One region of the Streptomyces sp. NPDC057623 genome, then DNA from elsewhere that is predicted to be linked to it. Evidence: riboswitches for the same ligand, from Rfam matches in the RefSeq annotation. Region 1 holds a riboswitch; each other region holds the start of a gene.
The links. A riboswitch is a leader RNA that binds a small molecule or an ion and turns the genes downstream of it on or off. The one in region 1 is predicted to bind cyclic di-AMP.
Positions count from the first base shown of each region.

Region 2: linked by a shared signal. The riboswitch ahead of ACFU95_RS48920 (M23 family metallopeptidase) and the one ahead of ACFU95_RS23665 (peptidoglycan DD-metalloendopeptidase family protein) in region 1 are both predicted to bind cyclic di-AMP.
Region 3: linked by a shared signal. The riboswitch ahead of ACFU95_RS01740 (transglycosylase SLT domain-containing protein) and the one ahead of ACFU95_RS23665 (peptidoglycan DD-metalloendopeptidase family protein) in region 1 are both predicted to bind cyclic di-AMP.

Region 1 is NZ_JBHVGZ010000023.1:73,994-79,551, forward strand. It holds gene ACFU95_RS23660 (alpha-galactosidase) at 152-2,221, shown strand; cyclic di-AMP (ydaO/yuaA leader) riboswitch at 2,491-2,686, shown strand; gene ACFU95_RS23665 (peptidoglycan DD-metalloendopeptidase family protein) at 2,691-3,632, shown strand; gene ACFU95_RS23670 (DUF6250 domain-containing protein) at 3,812-4,528, shown strand; gene ACFU95_RS23675 (SGNH/GDSL hydrolase family protein) at 4,674-5,459, shown strand; gene ACFU95_RS23680 (TetR/AcrR family transcriptional regulator) at 5,557-5,558, opposite strand, start outside.
Region 2 is NZ_JBHVGZ010000120.1:9,885-15,442, reverse strand. It holds gene ACFU95_RS48925 (GntR family transcriptional regulator) at 118-813, opposite strand; gene ACFU95_RS48920 (M23 family metallopeptidase) at 1,049-1,834, opposite strand; cyclic di-AMP (ydaO/yuaA leader) riboswitch at 1,848-2,011, opposite strand; gene ACFU95_RS48915 (M16 family metallopeptidase) at 2,262-3,650, opposite strand; gene ACFU95_RS48910 (M16 family metallopeptidase) at 3,647-5,002, opposite strand; gene ACFU95_RS48905 (DNA topoisomerase (ATP-hydrolyzing) subunit A) at 5,549-5,558, shown strand, end outside.
Region 3 is NZ_JBHVGZ010000001.1:359,409-364,966, forward strand. It holds gene ACFU95_RS01730 (peptide MFS transporter) at 1-765, shown strand, start outside; gene ACFU95_RS01735 (CocE/NonD family hydrolase) at 839-2,872, shown strand; cyclic di-AMP (ydaO/yuaA leader) riboswitch at 3,145-3,328, shown strand; gene ACFU95_RS01740 (transglycosylase SLT domain-containing protein) at 3,334-4,107, shown strand; gene ACFU95_RS01745 (HAD family hydrolase) at 4,104-4,931, opposite strand; gene fahA (fumarylacetoacetase) at 5,255-5,558, shown strand, end outside.

The DNA.
Region 1 (5,558 bases):
ATGGCTCGGCTATGCGGCCGACGGGGTGCGCTCTCGACCATACGACATGGCTTCCTGGGGCAATGAGTTGTCCACAGGCGTTGCCCCGGGACGCCGCGGGCCTTGATGATGTTGGTACTTGATCGCACCTGTTCGTCTCTGTGAGGGCTTGATGCTGGAGATCTCCGACAACGGCCGTACGTGGCTCCTCTCCGGGCCCACCAGCAGTTACGCCGTCCACCTGACCGACGGCGACGAGCTGCTGCACCTCCACTGGGGGCCGCGGATCGCGCTCGCCGACGCCGAGGCCCTCGCCGTTGGCCCGCTGCCGGAGTACTGGCCCTTCGAGTCCCCGCTCGACGGGCGCGAGGAGTATCCGGTCGAGGGCGGCCCCCGCTTCGTCCGGCCGGCCCTGTCCGTGCGCACCGGGGAGCGCCGCGGCACCGAGTGGGGTTTCGAGCGGTACGAGGTCGGGGGTGACGAGCTGCGGTTGCGCTTCGCTGACGACGGGCTGACCGTCACCCTGCACTACCGGATGCGCGGGGACGTCGTGGAGCGCTGGGTGACCCTGGACAACCAGGGACCCGTCCTGGAGCTGCTGCGCGCCGACTCCGCGACCTGGACGCTGCCCGGCCGGGAGGACTGGCGGCTGTCCCAGCTGCACGGCCGCTGGGGTGCCGAGTCCCGGCTGGCGCGCTCCCCTCTCACCTACGGTGAGCAGGTCATCGGCAGCCGCCGCGGGCACACCGGGCACCAGCACCTGCCCTGGGTCGCGCTCGACACGGACGCCACCGAGGAGCGCGGCGAGGTCTACGGCTGCGCCCTGGGCTGGTCCGGGTCCTGGCGCATCGCCGTCGCCCAACTCCCGGACGCGCGCGTGCAGGTCACGGGCGGCGCCGGACACGACGACTCGGGCCTGCTGCGGCTGGCGGCGGGGGAGTCCTTCACCACGCCCGTCTTCGCGGGCCTGTGGAGCGACGGCGGCTTCGGCGGGGCGAGTCGCGCCTGGCACGCCTACCAGCGCGGGTATGTGATCCCGAACGCCGACCAGGACCGGCCGGTGCTGTTCAACTCCTGGGAGGCGACGGAGTTCGACATCTCCGAGGAGCAGCAGAGTGTGCTCGCGCGGCGGGCCGCGGCCATCGGCGTGGAGCTGTTCGTGGTCGACGACGGATGGTTCGGGACCCGCACCAGCGACCGGGCCGGGCTCGGCGACTGGACACCGAACCCCGACCGGTTTCCCGCCGGTCTCAAGCCGCTCGCCGAGTACGTGCACGCGCTCGGCATGCAGTTCGGCATCTGGGTCGAACCGGAAATGGTCAATCCGGACAGTGAGTTGTATCGAGCCCATCCAGACTGGGTTCAGTATCAATCGGGACGAAACCGGACGGAATTCCGCAATCAACTCGTACTGAACCTCGCGCGCGAGGACGTCCAGGAGTACCTGTGGGAGCGGCTCGACGGACTCCTCTCCAGTGCCCCGATCGACTATGTGAAGTGGGACTTCAACCGCTGCTTCACCGACGCGGGCTGGCCCGGTGAGCCGTACCCGCAGCGCCTGTGGGTCGACCACGTGCGCGCCCTGTACGGCCTGCTGGACCGGCTGCGCGCGGCCCACCCGGGCGTGGCCTTCGAGTCCTGCTCGGGCGGCGGCGGACGGATCGACCTCGGTGTGCTGGGCCGGACGGACCAGGTGTGGACCTCGGACAACACCGACCCGCTCGACCGGCTCGCCATCCAGCACGGCTTCAGTCAGATCCACCCGGCCCGGGCCATGGCCGCCTGGGTCACCGACAGCCCGAACGCCATGCTCAACCACCGCGCCAGCTCCCTGCGCTTCCGGTTCGTGAGCGCCATGGCCGGGGTGCTCGGGGTCGGTGGCGACCTCGCCCGGTGGACCGAGGAGGAGCTCGCCGAGGCGCGGGAGTGGGTGACCCTCTACAAGGAGATCCGGCCCCTGGTGCAGCGGGGCGACCTCTACCGGCTGCGGGCTCCGCGGGGCGGGCTCAGCGCGGTGCAGTACGTGCTCGGGGACGAGACGGTCGTCCTCGCCTGGCTCCAGGCGCAGCGCTACGGCGAGCCCGTCCCGACGCTGCGGCTGCGCGCCCTGGACCCGACGGCAGCGTATGAATGCCTTGAAACGGGCGAAATTCACCGAGGCGCCGTACTGGGACATCATGGACTTCGTGTCGGTTTGCGGGGCGACCTTGATGCGACGGTTATCCGGCTGCGTCGCATCTAGGGTTTCTGTCCGAATTGGTGCCTTCATTCCAACTCGCTCTGGAGTAAAGGAAGGTGGAGCAGTGTCACGTGAGGAGCGTCATATCCGTGACGGTGCGTCGCCCGTCATGTTCATGTAATTAAGGTGCTTTTCAAGGGGTTTTGAGTCGGACGACGCCTGATAATTCACGCAGGGTGACGGGTAATTCCCACAAGGGATCAACAGGAACGCATTCGGGCGGAACCCCTCACTTGTTCCCTTGCGTCTTCCTCGCTTACGTTCGCCACCAATCCGGACGGACGCCGAATCCTGCCGCCGACCGGATCCCGCGCAAACTCACCCGTGTACGGCAGGAGCGGGGGACCCACAGGTACAACCGCCTGTTCCGGTCTCCGGAACAGGCTTGGGGTCAAGTCGCGTCCCCACGCGACCGGGCATCTCCAGCCCGAACCCGACAGCTCACCTCGCAGGCGCCGGAGAGGAATTCGCCATGCCCGCGAAGGGTAAGCACCGCCGCCCGAAGTCCCTGCGCTTCACTCGCTCCATCGCCGTCGCCGGAACCGGTGGAGCCGCTCTCGCTCTCCCGCTCATCGGTGCCACCGGCGCCCACGCCGCTCCCTCGCAGTCCGTTTCGGAAAAGGCCGTTCAGTCCCTTCCGGTCGCCGAGAAGAAGGCGGTCGACAAGAAGGACACCGAGAAGAAGGCCGGTCTGCGGACCTATTCGGTGAAGGTCGGCGATTACCTTTCGAAGATCGCCGACGACCAGAACGTCAGCGGTGGCTGGAAGCAGCTCTACGCCGACAACCGCGAGGCCGTCGGCGACGACCCGTCGCTGATCCACCCCGGCCTGAAGCTCTCGATCGGCGGCAAGAAGGCGACGGCGAGCACTCCCAAGTCGTCGTCCTCCCCCTCGTCTTCCTCCTCCGCGCCTTCCAAGTCGCCCTCCGACGCGGCCGCCTCGAAGTCCGCCGCGTCGAAGACCGCCACGACCACCGAGAGTGCCGAGGACGCCGGCACGTCCAGCGGCTTCTCCGCCCCTGTCGACGGCGCCGCCGTCGGCACCGCGTACAAGGTGGCGGGCAGCATGTGGTCGAGCGGCTACCACACCGGTGTCGACTTCTCCGCCGCCACCGGCACCCCGCTGAAGGCGGTCGGCGCGGGCACCGTCGTCTCGGCCGGCTGGGGCGGCGCGTACGGCAACCAGGTCGTCATCCAGCTCGCCGACGGCTACTACGCGCAGTACGCCCACCTGTCCTCCCTCTCCGTCTCGAGCGGCCAGACCGTGACCGCGGGCCAGCAGATAGGCCTCTCCGGCGCGACCGGCAACGTCACCGGCCCCCACCTCCACTTCGAGATCCGGACCACGCCGGACTACGGCTCGGACCTGGACCCGGTCGCCTACCTCCGTTCGAAGGGCGTCGCCATCGGCTGACGGCGGCCCCGCGACAGCCACCTGCCTGACACGCAACCGAAGGCCGGACCCCGATCCCCGGGTCCGGCCTTCGGTGTGTTCGCGGGTGTCGACAGAGTGGGGGCGATGGGGGGAGAGTGATCTCCGTCCAGTCGGTGCAAGCGCTTTCTATGTCATCGCCCCAGCGAAGGAGCCCATCCGTGTCGACCACGCGCAGAGCATTCGGAACCCTGGCCGCGGGCGCCGCCCTGGGAGCGCTGGTTCCCGCGGGTGCGGCGAGCGCCGCCGGCCCCCACCGCCGGCTCATCGCCCGCGACGACTTCTGCCACGGCCTCGGCCAGTGGGCGACCGAGCTGCAGAACGGCGGCACCGTCACCGCCGCCCACGGTGTACTGGAGATCGACGTGCCCAGCGGGGCCACCGTGTGGTTCAGGCAGCGGCTCGAAGGGCCCTACGCCATCGAGTACACGGCCACCGCGGTCTCGGCCGGCGGCCCCAACGACCGTGTCTCCGACCTCAACAACTTCTGGAACGCCCTCGACGTCCGCTCCCCGGACGACCTCTTCGCCACGCGACGGGGCGGCGCGCTGGAGGAGTACGACCACCTCAAGACGTACTACGCCGGCTACGGCGCCAACTACAACACCACGACACGGCTGCGCCGGTACGTCGGCGAGGCCGGGGTCCGCCCGCTGATCTTCGACTACACGGAGCCGCTGCTGGTGCCCAACCAGCCGAACCGGGTCCGTATCGTCTCCGACGGCTCGACCGTCCAGTGGTGGAACAACGGGCGGCTCGTCTTCGACCATACCGACCAGGAGCCGTACACCGGCGGGCACTTCGCCTTCCGGACCGTGTGGAGTCACTTCCGGGTCAGCGACTTCCGGGTGTGGCGGTTGCGCCCACAACGCGCCTGATCGGAGGGTTATTCCGAGTTTGGTGAACCCTTTAGGAGTGGCTTATCTCACCGCTCGTCAACCCTCGCCTACGGTCGCGTAGGTCACATTCGAAGGTGAATCATGTGCCGATGTGGCAGACGATTCGAAGAGTGACAGCAGATCAGTGATCGGGTCGTACGTTGCGGTGGGGGACAGCTTCACCGAGGGCGTCGGCGACCCCGGCCCCGACGGGGCCTTCGTCGGTTGGGCAGACCGGTTCGCGGTCCTGCTCGCGGACCGGCGCCCCGAGGGCGACTTCGACTACGCGAACCTCGCCGTGCGCGGCAAACTGCTCGACCAGATCGTCGAGGACCAGCTTCCGAGGGCCGCCGAACTGGCCCCGGACCTGGTCTCCTTCTGCGCGGGCGGCAACGACATCATCCGACCCGGAACCGACCCCGACGAGGTCGCCGAACGCTTCGAGCGGGCGATCATCCAGCTCACCTCCGCCGTCGGCACCGTCATGGTGACGACCGGCTTCGACACCCGTGGCGTCCCCGTGCTGAAGCATCTGCGCGGCAAGATCGCCACGTACAACGGTCATGTGCGGGCCATCGCCGACCGGTACGGCTGTCCGGTGCTCGACCTGTGGTCCCTGAAGACCGTTCAGGACCGCCGGGCGTGGGACCACGACCGGCTCCATCTGTCCGCCGAGGGGCACACGCGCGTGGCGCTCCGTGCGGGCCAGGTCCTCGGCCTGGAGGTCCCGGCCGACCCGGACCAGCCCTGGCCGCCGCTCCCGGCCCGCGGCACCCTGGAGATCCGCCGGGACGACGTCCACTGGGCGCGTGAGTACCTGGTGCCGTGGATCGGGCGGCGTCTGCGGGGCGAGTCGTCGGGGGACCATGTGACCGCCAAGGGCGCGTTGTCCCCGGACGACATCAAGATGCGGATCGAATCGGTGGCTTGAGGCGGCGCCTCGGCGGTGTGGGCCGTGCCCGGTTCGGGGGCGCGGCCCACACGGCTGCCGTGGCCGCGGTGAACCGGCCGCCCGGCGACCGGCGGCCTC
Region 2 (5,558 bases), on a different contig from region 1:
GCGGGCGCGGCTTCGCTGTTTTCGGGCAGGCGGCCACCGGAATTACCGGTCCACCTGAAAAAGGGCAGCGGAAATTATCCGCCACCGAATATCCCCTCTTTGTATACGGCGCCCGTGTTAATGTCGCAGGCTCGGCATGTTTACGGGATGTTGCGAATTCCTCACACGGTCGGCGCGATCGCCGCCGGTGCCGAACCGCAGCCGGTGCGCGGAGAGCGCGCGCTCGGCGTGCAGTGCCGTGACCGCCCGGGCGCGCTCACCGTCGCCGCGCGCCACCGCGTCCACGATCGCGCCGTGCTCGGTCCAGGACTCCGCGGGGTTGGCCGGCGCCTCCACGGCGTACATCCAGGCGATCTTGTGACGCAGCTGGGTCAGCGTCGAGGCCAGCGCGGGGCTGCCGGAGGCCTGGGCCAGCGTCTCGTGGAACCAGCTGCCCAGCGAGCGCAGATCCTCGCTGTTTCCCCTCCTGGCCCGCTCCTGGCCCAGCCTGACCAGGCCGCGCAGGACTTTCAGATGGGCCTCGGTGCGCCGCTGGGCGGCCCGGGCGGCACCGAGCGGCTCCAGGAGCGTGCGCATCTCCAGCAGGTCGGCGGCCTCCTGCTCGGTCGGTTCGGCGACGCACGCGCCCGCGTGCCGCCGGGTCACCACGAAGCCCTCCGCCTCCAGGGTGCGCAGGGCCTCCCGGACGGGGACGCGGGAGACGCCGTAGCGCCGCGCGAGGAGTTCCTCGGTGAGCCGGCCGCCGCGCTCGTAGACGCCGGCGACGATGTCGTCCCGGATCGCGGTGCATACCGAGTGCGCCGGAATACGCATGACCGACCTCCGCCTTAATCCCCGTGAAACGTCGACGAATGACGTGTTCCCGGTGACTCTATTGCAACCGGACGGAATTTCCGACGGCGGGCCGGAATCCATGGATATTTTTTGGACAGTCGATCGTCCCGGAAACGCCGAAAGCCCCGGCACGGGAGCCGGGGCTTCGGGGAAGCAGTGCCTCGGGGAGGCGGACCGCTGAGAGGCGGGGCCTCGGGGAGACGCGGTGGGGACGTCAGACGTTCACGCCGTGCGAGCGCAGGTAGGCGACGGGGTCGATGTCGGAGCCGTACTCGGCCGTCGTGCGGGCCTCGAAGTGCAGGTGCGGTCCGGTGACGTTGCCGGTGGCGCCGGACAGGCCGATCTGCTGGCCGGGGGTGACGGTCTGGCCCACCGAGACGCCGATGGACGACAGGTGGCCGTACTGGGTGTACGTGCCGTCGTTCATCCTGATCACGATGTTGTTGCCGTACGACCCGCCCCAGCCGGCCTCCACGACGGTGCCGGAGCCGACCGCGTGGACGGAGGTGCCGCTGGCGGCGTGGAAGTCGACGCCGGTGTGGCTGCCGGAGGACCAGACGGCCCCGCCGGACTTGTAGCCGGTGGAGACGTACGAACCTGAGATCGGGGCGACGTAGGACAGCAGGCGCTTGCGCTCGGCCTCGCGGGCGGCGCGCTCCTTGGCCTCGCGCTCCTGCTTGGCCTTCTCGGCGGCCTGCTTGCGGGCGGCCTCCTCGGCGGCCTGCTTCCTGGCCGCGGCCTCCTGGGCGGCCTGCTTCTGGGCGGCGGCCTGGGCGTCGATCTGCTCGGCGAGCGTGTCGTCGACGGTGATGACGGGTATGAGACCGGTCTGCTCGACGGCGGGTTCGGCGGCGAGAGCCGGGGCGGCCAGGGTGCCTATGACGCCGGTGGCGGTGAGAGCGGCGACGCCCGCCGCGCGGGCGGTGGTGCGCTCGAACCGGCCGGGACGACGATGCTTCCCGGAGGCGCGGTTCTTCCCGGTGGCGCAGGTGAACGCCATGTAGTGGCTGGTCCTTTCCTTCCTTCTCGCCTACCGGGTTAGCTGACGGGTTCGGAGCAGGAAGGTCTCCTACGGACCCCCTCGCGGCTGCGCGGGCGTCCGATTCACCCCAGGGACTACGGGCGGGTCCCCGGCTCCCCTGGCTCGCGCCGTACGGGGACTCGGCGATGGCTGTCCGGTGCCGCGGGCGCGGCGCACTGCCTGACGGACAGCCCGGAAGACGCTAAGCGGCACCACTTTCAATCCCCAAACGGATCGCGGATTTTGTAGCGCATCCCACAGGCCAGACAGGCAACCTTTCCCTCAATTCGGGCATAAAGGGGCCCTGGTGACTTCGAAGTCACCAGGGCCCCTCACGCACGCGTGCCGTCGCCCGGCGCGGTGTCGTCCTCTACTCGGTCCTCTGCTCGGTCCTGTGCCCGGCCCTCTACTCGGCTGCCACGACGGTGACTTCGCCGATGCCGAGGGCCTCGACGGGCTCCCGGATCGCGGCCGCGTCGCCGACGAGGATCGTCACCAGGCGGTCCACCGGGAAGGCGCTCACGGCCGCCGCGGTGGCCTCGACGGTGCCGGTCGCGGCGAGCTGCTGGTACAGCTTCGCCTGGTAGTCGTCGGGCAGGTGCTGCTCGACCTGGTCGGCCAGCGTGTTCGCCACGGAGGCGGCGGTCTCGTACTTCAGCGGGGCCACCCCGACGAGGTTCTGCACGGCGAAGTCCCGCTCGGCGTCGGTGAGCCCTTCACCGGCGACCCCGCGCAGGACCTTCCAGAGGTCGTCCAGCGCCGGACCGGTGTTCGGGGTGTCGACGGAGCCGCTGATGGCGAGCATCGCCGCGCCCGTGCCGTCCGGAGCGGAGCGCATGACCTGCCCGAACGCGCGCACACCGTAGGTGTAGCCCTTCTCCTCGCGCAGGACCTTGTCCAGGCGGGAGGTGAGGGTGCCGCCGAGGCAGTAGGTGCCGAGCACCTGCGCGGGCCACACGCGGTCGTGCCGGTCGGGGCCGATACGGCCGATCAGCAGCTGCGTCTGCACGGCGCCGGGGCGGTCCACGATGACGACGCGGCCGGTGTCGTCCGCGGTCACCGGCGGGACCGGGCGGGGCTGGGCCGGGGAGCCGGTCCAGGCGCCCAGGGTGTCGCCGAGCAGGGCGTCGAGGTCGACGCCGGTGAGGTCGCCGACGACCACGACGGTGGAGGTGACGGGGCGCACGTGCCGCTCGTAGAAGGCGCGTACGCCCGCCGAGTCGATGCCCGTGACCGTGTCCTCGGTGCCCTGACGCGGGCGCGACATGCGCGAGGTCGCCGGGAACAGCTCCTTGGAGAGCTCCTTGGCGGCGCGGCGCGAGGGGTTGGCCAGCTCGTGCGGGATCTCGTCGAGCCGGTTGCGCACCAGGCGCTCGACCTCGGCGTCCTCGAACGCGGGCGCCCTGAGGGCGTCGGCGAGCAGCCCCAGCGCCTTCGGCAGACGGGAGACGGGCACCTCGAGGCTGACGCGGATGCCGGGGTGGTCGGCGTACGCGTCGAGCGTGGCGCCGCAACGCTCCAACTCGGCCGCGAACTCCTCGGCGGTGTGCTTGTCGGTGCCCTCGGAGAGGGCGCGCGCCATGATCGTGGCGATGCCGTCCAAGCCCTTCGGCTCGGCGTCCAGGGGCGTGTCCAGGAGCACCTCGACGGCGATGACCTGCTGGCCGGGGCGGTGGCAGCGCAGGACCGTCAGGCCGTTGTCCAGCTTGCCGCGCTCGGGCGCAGGGAACGCCCAGGGCCGGGCCTCGCCGGCCTGTGGCTGCGGGTGGAACTCCATGCTGGCGAGCTCGGTCACTGCGCCGACTCCTCGTTCTCGTCGGTGGCGGGGGCTTGGGCGTCCTCGGCCTCGTCGGCGACCGGCTCGTACACGAGCACCGCGCGGTTGTCGGGACGCAGGCGGGCCTTGGCGACCTCCTGGACCTCCTCGGCGGTGACGGCGAGGACGCGCTGCACGGCGGTGAAGGCGAGCTGCGGGTCGCCGAACAGGACGGCGTACCGGCACAGTTCGTCGGCGCGGCCAGCGACGGTGCCGAGCCGGTCCAGCCACTCGCGCTCCAGCTGGGCCTGCGCGCGCTCCATCTCCTCGGCGGTCGGGCCGTCCGCCGCGAAGCGGGCGAGCTCCTCGTCGACGGCCGCCTCGATGACGGGGACCTCGACATCGCCGGAGGTCTTCACGTCCAGCCAGCCCAGGGAGGGCGCCCCGGCCAGGCGCAGCAGGCCGAACCCGGCCGCCACGGCCGTACGGTCGCGCCGCACGAGCCGGTTGTAGAGACGGGAGGACTCACCGCCGCCGAGGACGGTCAGCGCCAGGTCGGCCGCGTCGCACTCGCGTGTGCCGTCCATCGGGAGCCGGTAGGCCGCCATCATCGCGCGCGCGGGAACGTTCTCCTCGACGACCTCGCGCAGCTGCTCGCCGATGGTTTCGGGCAGTGCGCCGTCGCGCGGCTCGGGCTTGCCGTCGTGAGCCTGGATGGAACCGAAGTACTTCTCGACCCAGGCGAGGGTCTGCTCCGGGTCGATGTCGCCGACGATGGACAGGACGGCGTTGTTGGGCGCGTAGTAGGTGCGGAAGAACGCGCGGGCGTCCTCCAGGCTGGCCGCGTCCAGGTCGGCCATCGAGCCGATCGGCGTGTGGTGGTAGGGGTGTCCGTCGGGGTACGACAGGGCGGTCAGCTTCTCGAACGCCGTGCCGTAGGGGACGTTGTCGTAGCGCTGGCGGCGCTCGTTCTTGACGACGTCGCGCTGGTTCTCCAGGCCCTCCTCGTCGAGCGCCACCAGGAGGCTGCCCATACGGTCGGCCTCCAGCCACAGCGCGAGCTCCAGCTGGTGGGCGGGCATGGTCTCGAAGTAGTTGGTGCGCTCGAAGCTGGTGGTGCCGTTCGGCGAGCCGCCCGCGCCCTGGACGAGCTCGAAGTGGCCCGTGCCCTTCACGCTGCTCGATCCCTGGAACATCAGGTGCTCGAAGAGGTGGGCGAGTCCGGTACGGCCCTTGACCTCGTGACGGGAGCCGACGTCGTACCAGAGGCAGACCGCGGCGACCGGTGTGAGGTGATCCTCGGAGAGCACCACGCGCAGGCCGTTGGCCAGGCGGTGCTCCGTCGCGGTGAGGCCGCCGGATTGTGCCTCCGGTGTGGCCGTGTGACCCATGGGCTAGGTGTCCTTCCGGTCGCGTGCGCTGCGTTTGCCGAGCAGTTCGGCTCAAGCTCCTGCCACTGTATGCAGCGTCCGAAGGGTCGGCGAAGTTCCCGGTCAGAACGCCGTGCCCGGACAAAGGTGATCACGGGCCGCGGGCGCCGCGGGGAACGGCGCTCGGGCCCGGCTCGCCGTCCCGTCCCGCGACCCCGTCGAGCGGGGCCGGCCGCGCAAGCTCCGGCCACGCACGCGGCGCCGGCACGGGCCCGTCCTCCCCACGACCTGGGACTGTGCCCGGCGGTCACTCCGCCGAGTGAACGGTCTCGCGGCGCACACTTGCCTTCGGTCCCGCCGGCCGCAAGCGTGGTCCGGGTCAGGACGGTTCGCGCCGCGTCCGCCCCCTGTGTCGCGGGGAGGGCCGGGCGTCGGCGACACTTCTCCGACGCCGGGCCGGAGCCCAACATCGGGTCCTGGTCGGTGGTTGTCAGTGCCGCGGTCCACAATGGTCCGCGTCAGATACCGCAAACGCTCGAGCGACCAGAACCAGAGGAGCCGGCAGCGATGGCCCGCC
Region 3 (5,558 bases), on a different contig from region 1:
GCCGTCCTCTTCGCCGCCGCCGGCTGGCTCACCATGGACCGCTTCGTCGACCTGCTCACCGTCGTCTCGGTGATCGCCCCGGTCGTCTACTTCGCGGTGATGTTCTCCAGCCCGCGCGTGACCTCCGAGGAACGCGGCCGACTGCGGCCGTACGTCGTCCTCTTCCTCGCCTCGACGGTCTTCAACTTCATCCTGTTCCAGGCGTACTCGACGATGATGCTGCTGGCCTCGACGAACGCCGAGACGTCGATCCTCGGCTTCGACTTCCCGGCCGGCTGGTACGCCTCCGCCCTCGGCGCCTTCGAGGTCGCCCTCGCGCCCGTGGTCGCCGCGCTGTGGGTCCGCATGGGGCGCGGCCAGCCGCACGCGTCCAACAAGATCGCCATCGGGGTCGTCCTCGGTGGCCTGTCCTTCCTGCTGATGGCGCTCCCGACCTCCGGGCACTCCTCCGACGACTACCTGATGTCCGTCTGGTGGATCGTGGGTTCGTACCTGCTGCTCGGCCTCGGCGACGTCCTGCTGGAGACCTCCGGCATGTCGGCCACGACCAAGCTCGCCCCGGCCGCCTTCGCCGGCCAGACCATGTCCCTCTGGTTCCTGTCCCTCGCCCTGGCCAACGGCATCCAGGCCCAGACGGTCAAGCTCTACGACGACGTGTCCAAGCCCGCCTACTTCGGCGTCAACGGCGCGATCGCGGTGGTCGCCGGGCTCGCCGTGATGGCCGCGACACGCTGGCTGCGCCGCACCATGCACCCGGTGCACTGACCCGACACGACGCACGCCGTGCACCGACCCGACACGACGCAGCCGGTGCACTGACCCGACGGGGACCCCGCCCATGCACATCCGTACGTCCTTCCCCTACGAGACGACCCACCAAGACCTCCGCATCCCGCTCCCGGACGGGACCCTGCTGTACGCGCGCGTGTGGCGCCCCCTGACGGACGAGCCCGTACCGGCGCTCCTCGAATACCTTCCGTACCGCCTCACCGACTGGACCGCGCCCCGCGACCACCAACGCCACCCCTGGTACGCCGGCCACGGCTACGCCTCCGTGCGCGTGGACATCCGCGGCCACGGCAACAGCGAGGGCCTGCCGACGGACGAGTACTCGGCGACGGAACTGGCCGACGGGGTCGAGGTGGTCAACTGGCTGGCGGCCCAGCCCTGGTGCAACGGCAAAGTCGGCATGTTCGGCATCTCCTGGGGCGGCTTCAACTCCCTCCAGATCGCGGCCCTCGCGCCCGAGCCGCTCAAGGCGATCGTCACGGTCTGCTCGACGGACGATCGCTATGACAACGACGTGCACTACATGGGAGGTTCCGTCCTCGCCGTCGATATGCACGCCTGGGCGTCGACCATGCTCGCCTTCGTCGCCCGCCCACCGGACCCGCTGTACATCGGCGACGCCTGGCGGGACATGTGGCTCAGGCGGCTGGAGTCCGTCGAACCGTTCCTGCACACCTGGCTCGGCCATCAGACCCGTGACGACTACTGGCGTCACGGCAGCGTCTGCGAGGACTACGGCGCGATCGACGCCGCCGTCCTGGCGGTGGGCGGCTGGCACGACCCGTACCGCGACACGGTCCTGCGCCTGGTCGAGCACCTGCCCGCCGACCGCGTCCGCGGCCTGATCGGCCCCTGGTCGCACCAGTACCCCGACCGCGGCCTGCCGCCGGGCCCGGCCATCGGCTTTCTCCAGGAGACGCTGCGCTGGTGGGACCACTGGCTGAAGGACGAGGACACCGGCGTCATGTCCGAGCCCCTGCTGCGCTCCTACGTCAGCGACTCCCACCCGCCGGCCACGGTGTACCCCACGCTGCCCGGCCGCTGGGTCGGCGAGCCGGCCTGGCCCTCTCCCCATGTGCGCGCGGTGACGTACGCCTTCCAGGGCGCCCCCGTCCTGGTGCGCTCTCCCATGCACACCGGCATCGACGCCGGACGCTTCTTCCCGTTCGGCAACGACGCCGACCTGCCGCCCGACCAGCGGGAGGAGGACGCGCGCTCGGCGTGCTTCGAGTTCGAAGTGGGCGAGGAGACCTGGGTGCTGGGGCGGCCGAGGGTGCGGCTGCGGCTGACGTCGGAGGTGCCGCGCGGGCAGGTCGTCGCCCGGCTCTGCGACGTGGCGCCGGACGGTGCCTCGACCCTGGTGACGCGGGGCGTGCTGAACCTGTCCGCCCGCCATGGCCGCGATCGTGCGGTGCCGTGGGAGCCGGGCGCCACCCAGGACGTGACCTTCGAGCTGAACGGCATCGGCCACGCCTTCCCGCCCGGTCACCGCATCCGCCTCGCGGTCTCCTCCGCGTACTGGCCGTGGATCTGGCCCCAGCCGGACTCGGCGGCGGGCTTCGGCCTGGAACCGGCGGGAAGCTCCCTGGAACTTCCGGTACGCGCGCGTGCGTTGGACGAAACGGTGGACGACGTGGCGGAGGGCACGGCAAACGGCACGGCGATCACCTTCGAGGAACCGGAACAGGCGGAGCCGCTCGGCGTGAACTCCCCCGTCACGCTGGACGAGCCGCGCCCCGAGCGGCTGGTCGTGCGGGACGTGGCCAAGGGCGAGTGGCGCCTGGAGGTCGACCCTCGGTACGGCGGCACGCGCGTGTACCCCGACGGTCTGGAGTTCACCGAGGACGCGCTGGAGACGTACACGATCAACGAGTCGGACCCCTTGTCGGCCCGCACCCGATCGGAGTGGTCGATCCGTCTGCACCGCCCGGAGCAGGCATGGGACGCGACGGTGCGGACGCGCTCGGAGATCAGCTGTGACCGGCATGACTTCGTCGTCTCCAACGAGGTCGTCTGCCTGGAGGGCGAAGAGGTACTTTTCCACCGCACATGGGAGAAACGGACTCCACGGACAGCCGGATAAAGGCGAGTTGGATTCATTGCCCGATTTGCCGCTCTTGTGGATGCCAGTGACTTGGGTCACGCCCGCCCGGCCGCCCGCACCGCCCGGCACCCCCTCGTCTCCCCTTGCCTCACACGCAAGTTGAGGCTTGGCAACCGCAAAGGATCAAGTACCCCATACCCACCAGACCATGGTCAACCGGCACGTCAGGTGACCACGGCACTTGTTCCGGACATGTGCTCTCGCATACGTTCCCGCTCAGTCGGGCGGACGCCGAATCCTGCCGCCGCCCGAGTCATCCACCCACGGAACTCACACACGTACGGCAGGAGCGGGGGACCCAGGTAGGCCGCCGGACCGGACGCCTTGATGGCGCACCGGACGGCTAGGGGTGAAGTCGCGACGCCGCACGGCGGCGCGGCCGGGCATCTCCCGCCCGAACCCGACAGCTCACCTCGCAGGCGCCGGAGAGGAACAGCGCCATGTCCCGAGGCAAGCACCGCCGCCCCAGCACCAGTCCGCTCACCCGCCGTGTCGCCATGGCCGGCACCGGCACCGCCGCCCTCGCGCTCCCGCTGCTGAGCGCCACCACCGCGAGCGCCGCCCAGCCGGCCCAGGCCCCCAGCGCCGCCCAGGCGGCACCCCGGTCCGCGCCCTCCGTGGCGAAGGACAAGACCATTACGTACACCACGAAAAAGGGCGATTCGCTCTACGGCATCGCGGATCGGTATGACGCGCAGGGCGGCTGGAAGCAGCTCTACAAGGACAACCGCGCGACCATCGGCGACAACCCCCGGCTCATCCACCCGGGCGTCGACCTGAAGGTCCGGGCGACCAAGACGGCCGCCACGCCGACCAAGACGGCCGAGAAGGCGCCCGCGCCCGCCAAGAAGTCCGCCGTCGCCCAGGCCACCCAGTCGTCGGTGAAGACGTTCCCGGACAACCTCGACGGCTGGATCCGCAACGCCCTGGACATCATGGGACAGAACGGAATTCCGGGATCGTACGAGGGCATTCACCGCAACATCATGCGCGAGTCGTCGGGCAACCCGCAGGCCATCAACAACTGGGACTCCAACGCCGCGGCGGGCACCCCGTCCAAGGGCCTCCTCCAGGTCATCGACCCCACCTTCGCGGCCTACCACGTGCCGGGGACGGTGTACGACCCCTTCAACCCGGTCGCGAACATCGCGGCCGCGTGCAACTACGCGGCCGCGCGCTACGGCTCGATCGACAACGTCAACGGGCCCTACTAGGCGAGATCGGCGAAACTGCCCGCGAACAGTCTCTCGAGGACGACGGCGATGCCGTCGTCCTCGTTCGAGAGGGTGACCTCGTCGGCGACCGCCTTGAGTTCGGGGTGGGCATTGGCCATCGCCACCCCGCGGCCGGCCCAGTCGAACATGGGGATGTCGTTGGGCATGTCCCCGAAGGCGATGGTCTCGTGCGCGCCGAGGCCGAGGTGCTCGGCGGCGAGCGCGAGACCGGTCGCCTTGGTGATGCCGCATGGCTGGAGTTCGACGGTCCCGGGCCCGGACATGGTGACCGTCGCGAGGGAACCGACGACCGATCGCGCCGTCGCAGCCAACTCGTCGTCGGACAGGGTGGGATGGCGCAGCAGCACCTTGCTGATCGGCTCGCACCACAGGTCGTCGCGGTACTGGACGCGTACGGCGGGCAGGGTGGGGTGGGGCATCAGGTACCCGGGTTCGATGAGCGTGAGCCCGTCGACGCCGTCCTGGTCGACGGCCGCGTACACCTCCCCGACCTCGGCCTCGATCTTGCCGAGCGCGGTCTCCGCCAACTCCCGGTCCAGGGTGACGGACCACAGCAGACGGTCCGCGCCGGCGTCGTACAACTGCGCGCCCTGTCCGCACACCGCGAGCCCCCGGCTGCCCAGGACGTCGAGGAGCGGCCGCACTCTGGGCGCCGGCCGTCCTGTCACGACGAGGTGCTGGGCACCGGCCGCCGCGACCTGCGCGAGCGCGTCGAGGGAGCGGTCGGAGAGCGTGTCGTCGCCTCGGAGCAGCGTCCCGTCCAGGTCAGTGGCGATGAGTGAATATGCGATGGGTGGGGCCATGATCAGAGAATACGGACAGGAAGCCCCATCGACTCGACGTGAACCGGACGGCTGCTGTGTTCACATGTGTTGACACCTGTTCCGGTTCGGATTCTGTTTCAGCCTGCGCAACTTCCTTCCGGTTGTTGCGATTTCACTCCCCCGTGGTCCGGCGGCCGCGTCAGCGCATCGCGTCGGAGGCGCCCGAGTCTCGGCCGGGTACCGCGACCTGGTGATTCACCGGCCCGGCGACGCGAGCTCGGCACTGCCCAAGACCGGCACCTCACCCGTAACGTGTGGCCCGACCACATGGCACGGAGCGTATGAGAGTGAGGCAGCACCCCATGCCCCCCTTCGATCTCCCCGAGGGCGACCCCTTCGGCACGCACAACCTTCCGTACGGCGTCTTCTCCCTTCCCGGCTCGGACTCCGCGCGCCGGGTCGGCGTCCGGCTCGGCGACCACGTCCTCGACGCGGGCAAGGCGGCCCACGCACTCGGCTCGCCGTATGCCCCACTGCTCGCCCAGGACTCCCTGAACCCGCTGCTCGCCGCGGGCCCCACCGCCTGGTCGGACGTGCGCCGCGCCCTGACGGCGTGGGTGACGGTTCCGGCGCACCAGGCGGCCGTCGCGGACCTGTTCCACCCCC